DNA from 2 places in the Actinomadura sp. WAC 06369 genome. Region 1 is predicted to be linked to the other one. Evidence: riboswitches for the same ligand, from Rfam matches in the RefSeq annotation. Region 1 holds a riboswitch; the other holds the start of a gene.
What was found. A riboswitch is a leader RNA that binds a small molecule or an ion and turns the genes downstream of it on or off. The one in region 1 is predicted to bind thiamine pyrophosphate.
Positions count from the first base shown of each region.

Region 2: linked by a shared signal. The riboswitch ahead of thiO (glycine oxidase ThiO) and the one ahead of thiC (phosphomethylpyrimidine synthase ThiC) in region 1 are both predicted to bind thiamine pyrophosphate.

Region 1 is NZ_QHJN01000017.1:40,229-42,410, forward strand. It holds gene thiC (phosphomethylpyrimidine synthase ThiC) at 1-1,128, opposite strand, end outside; TPP riboswitch at 1,120-1,234, opposite strand; gene gdhA (NADP-specific glutamate dehydrogenase) at 1,432-2,182, opposite strand, start outside.
Region 2 is NZ_QHJN01000260.1:1,978-4,159, reverse strand. It holds gene DMH08_RS37430 (NAD(P)/FAD-dependent oxidoreductase) at 1-712, opposite strand, end outside; TPP riboswitch at 803-915, shown strand; gene thiO (glycine oxidase ThiO) at 905-2,032, shown strand; gene thiS (sulfur carrier protein ThiS) at 2,029-2,182, shown strand, end outside.

The sequences.
Region 1 (2,182 bases):
GACGTGCCCGGGCCCCTCGTTCATGACCTGGTTGTCGTACTCGGCCGCGATGCGCGTCAGCTCGCCCTGAGTGCGCAGCTCCGCGAACTGCGCCTCGTCGTTGGCGTCGGCGATCGAGCCGGGCCGCAGCCCGTCCCCGAGCGACCACGTGACGTCGTAGGCAGCGAAGATCTCGCACAGCTCCCGGAAGTGCGTGTACAGGAAGTTCTCCTCGTGGTGCGCCAGGCACCACGCCGCCATGATCGACCCGCCGCGCGACACGATGCCGGTCTTGCGGCGCGCCGTCAGCGGGACGTACCGCAGCAGCACGCCCGCGTGGACGGTCATGTAGTCGACGCCCTGCTCGGCCTGCTCGATCACGGTGTCGCGGAAGACCTCCCAGGTCAGCTCGGCCGGGTCGCCGCCGACCTTCTCCACCGCCTGGTACAGCGGGACGGTCCCCACCGGGACGGGCGAGTTCCGCAGGATCCACTCGCGGGTGGTGTGGATGTCGCGGCCCGTCGACAGGTCCATGATCGTGTCGGCGCCCCACCGGGTCGCCCACGTCATCTTCTCCACCTCGTCCTCGATCGAGGACGCCACCGCCGAGTTCCCGATGTTGGCGTTCACCTTCACCAGGAAGTTCCGGCCGATGATCATCGGCTCGATCTCGGGATGGTTGACGTTCGCCGGCAGCACCGCGCGGCCCGCCGCCAGCTCGTCCCGGACGAACTCCGGCGCGACGCCCTCGCGCAGCGCGACGAACTCCATCTCGGGCGTGATCTCCCCGCGCCGCGCGTAGGCGCGCTGGGTGACGGCCCCGCCGGACGCCCGGCGCGGCCGCCGCGCGGGGAACGCCGCGCCCTCCCGCAGCGGATCGCCGGACCGGCGCCCGTCGTCCTCGGGGCGCGCGGCGCGCCCGTCGTAGGCGGCGGTGTCGCCGCGCTCGGCGATCCACGCGTCCCGCAGGGCCGGCAGGCCCCGGCGGACGTCGGTCTCGAAGGCGGGGTCGGTGTACGGTCCCGACGTGTCGTACAGGACCATGGCGTCGCCGTTGGTCAGCGGCACCTCCCGCATCGGCACCCGCACATCGGGCCGGGAGCCCTGCAGGTACGTCTTGCGGGCGGCCTGAACCACAGATTCGTTCACGACTCGATCTCTCCCTACGCCGGCATTACCCGGTCAGGTTCATGCGGTCAGCGGCCGTGCCAGCCGCTATCTCAGCCCGGTTCGCCGGGCCCCCGCGTCGGTCGTGATCGACGGTAACCCCTGCCGCCCCCGTTGCCGCAACCGGGGAGCATGGGGTAGACGCGCGCGTGCCGCCCCCGGTGACCGGGGGCGGCACGCGCGTCCGTTCCGCGGCGGGCGGGCCGCCGGCGTCCTACACCGCCGCCGGCGCTCCTCCCGCCGTCACGCGGGACGGGTCAGACCAGGCCGGTCAGACCAGGCCGGTCAGACCAGGCCCTGCGCGAGCATCGCGTCGGCGACCCGCTCGAAGCCGGCGATGTTGGCGCCGACGACGTAGTCGCCGGGGGCGCCGTACCGCTCGGCGGTCTCGAAGCAGGTGGCGTGGATGTCGCGCATGATCCGCGCCAGTTCGCTCTCGACCTGCGAGAACGTCCATGACTCGCGGCCCGCGTTCTGCCGCATCTCCAGCGCGCTGACCGCCACGCCGCCCGCGTTCGCGGCCTTCCCGGGCCCGAACGCCACGCCGGCGTCCTGCAGGATGTGGACGGCCTCGGGCGTCGTCGGCATGTTCGCGCCCTCCGCCACCGCCTTCACCCCGTTGCGGACGAGGATCCGGGCGGACTCGGCGTCCAGCTCGTTCTGGGTCGCCGACGGCAGCGCGATGTCGGCCGGCACGTCCCAGACCCGCCCCGCCGGGACGAACCGGGCCGAGGCGCCGCGCAGCTCCGCGTAGTCGGAGACGCGGCCCCGGTCGACCTCCTTGACGTGCTTGAGCAGGTCGAGGTCGATGCCCTTCTCGTCGACGACGTAGCCGCCCGAGTCGGACACGGTGATGACGTTCGCGCCGAGCGCCTGCGCCTTCTCGATCGAGTAGATGGCGACGTTGCCGGACCCGGACACCACGACCTGCTGCCCGTCGAGGTCCTCGCCGCGCCGCTTCAGCATCTCGGCGGTGAACAGGACGCTGCCGTACCCGGTCGCCTCGGTGCGGCCCGCGGAGCCGCCCCAGCCCTGC
Region 2 (2,182 bases), on a different contig from region 1:
CGAGGTCGGGCCGGACGCCGACGCCGACGACGACCGCGTCGGCGTCGATGCGGCCGGGCGCCCCGTCGGCGGCCAGGACGAGGCCGCGCCCGTCGACCTCGGCGACCTTGACGCCGGTGCGGAGCTCGACGCCGGCCTCGGCGTACCAGGGCGCGGTCAGGGCGCCGGCCTCGGCGCCGAGCGCGTTCGCGAGGGGCGTGTCGGCGGCCTCGACGACGGTGACCGCGCAGCCCTTCCTCGCGGCGGTGGTGGCGACCTCGGCGCCGATCCAGCCCGCGCCGACGATCGCGACGCGGGCGCCCGGGACGAGGAGGCCGCGCAGCTCGCGGGCGTCCTCGATGGTGCGGACGACGTGCTGGCGGCCGTCGCCGGGCAGCGTGATCGGGGCCGCGCCGGTGGCGATGACCAGGCCGTCGAAGGGCAGGTCGCCGGCCGTGGTGGCGACGACGCCGCCGCGGCCGGGCGCGCCGGGGCGCAGCGCGGTGGCCCGCTCGCCGAGGAGGAGCTCGCAGCGCAGGGCGTCCCAGTCGGCGTCGACGGTGGTGTCGTCGGAGTCGCCCGCGAGGACGGCCTTCGACAGCGGCGGCCGGTCGTACGGCCGGTGCCGCTCGGCCGAGACGAGGGTGAGCGCGCCCTCGTACCCCTTCCTGCGCAGGGCCTCCACGGCGCGCACGCCGGCCAGCCCGCCACCCACGACAACAAGCCTCTCCATGGCGCTCACCTTAGTGGGGCCGCTTTTGCCTGGACATGTGTCCAGACGGTCATGTACGTCACAGCGGTCGTAAAGTGGGGGAAGACCACCCAGAACACCCGCGGGAGTCCGGTGCGACCGGGCTGAGAGGGCGGCTGACCGGGCCGCCGACCGCCTGACCTGATCCGGATCATGCCGGCGAAGGGAGCGCGAATGGAGATCGTCGTCATCGGGGCCGGGATCGTCGGCCTGGCCGCGGCGTGGCGGACGGCCGGCCGGGGCGGCGCGGTGACCCTCGTCGATCCCGCGCCCGCGGGCGGCGCGACGGCCGTCGCCGCGGGCATGATCACCCCTGTCAGCGAGCTGGCCTACGGCGAGGAGCCGCTGCTGCGGCTCAACCTCGCGGCCCACGACCGCTACGACGCGTTCGTGGCGGAACTGGAGGAATTCACCGGGACCGCCACCGGGTACCGCGACGACGGCCTGCTCCAGGTCGCGTTCGACTCCGACGACCTGGCCGTCCTGGACGACCTGCGCCGCTTCCAGGAGAGCCTCGGCCTCCCCGTCGAGGCGCTCACCGGCCGGGAGTGCCGCAAGCAGGAGCCGATGCTGGCGCCGGGCGTGCGGGGCGGGCTGCTCGCCCCGCGGGACGGGTCCGTCGACCCGCGCCGGCTCGCCGCGGCGCTGCTCGCGGCGTGCGAGAAGTCCGGCGTGCGGATCGTGCGGCGCCGCGCGGCGGGCGTGGTCGTCGAGCGGGACGCGGCGGCGGGCGTCCGCCTGGACGACGGGACGGTCCTGCGGGCCGACCGCGTCCTGCTGTCCGCGGGCCCCTGGTCGGGCGACCTCGACGGCCTGCCCGCCGGGACCGTCCCGCCCGTCCGCCCCGTCAAGGGGCAGGTGATCCGGCTGCGCACCCGCGTGCCGTTCCTGCGGCGGTGCGTCCGGGGGCTGGTGAAGGGCTCGCCGGTGTACCTGGTGCCGCGCGCGGACGACGGCGAGATCGTCCTCGGCGCCACGCAGGAGGAGCTCGGGTTCGACACCCGCGTGACCGCCGGCGGGCTGTGGGAGCTGCTGCGGGACGCCCGCGAGCTGATCCCCGGCGTCACCGAGCTCGAGTTCGCCGAGGTCACCGCCGGGCTGCGGCCCGGCTCCCCCGACAACGCCCCGGTCATGGGCGCCTCGGACGTGCCGGGGCTGGTCCTCGGCACCGGGCACTTCCGGCACGGCGTGCTGCTCGCGCCGGTCTCGGCGGACGTGCTGTCCGCGGCGCTGCTCGGCGACCCGGTGCCCGAGGTCGCCCGCCCGTTCTCCCCCGACCGATTCTCCGAGGTGAAGCGATGAAGGTCATCGTCAACGGCGAGCCGCGCGAGCTGCCCGCGGGCACGAGCGTCGCCGCCGCCGTCGCGGCCGTGAGCGCGGCGCCGACCGGCGTGGCCGCCGCGCTGAACGACGAGGTCGTCCGCCGGACGGCCTGGGAGGCGACGCCGCTGC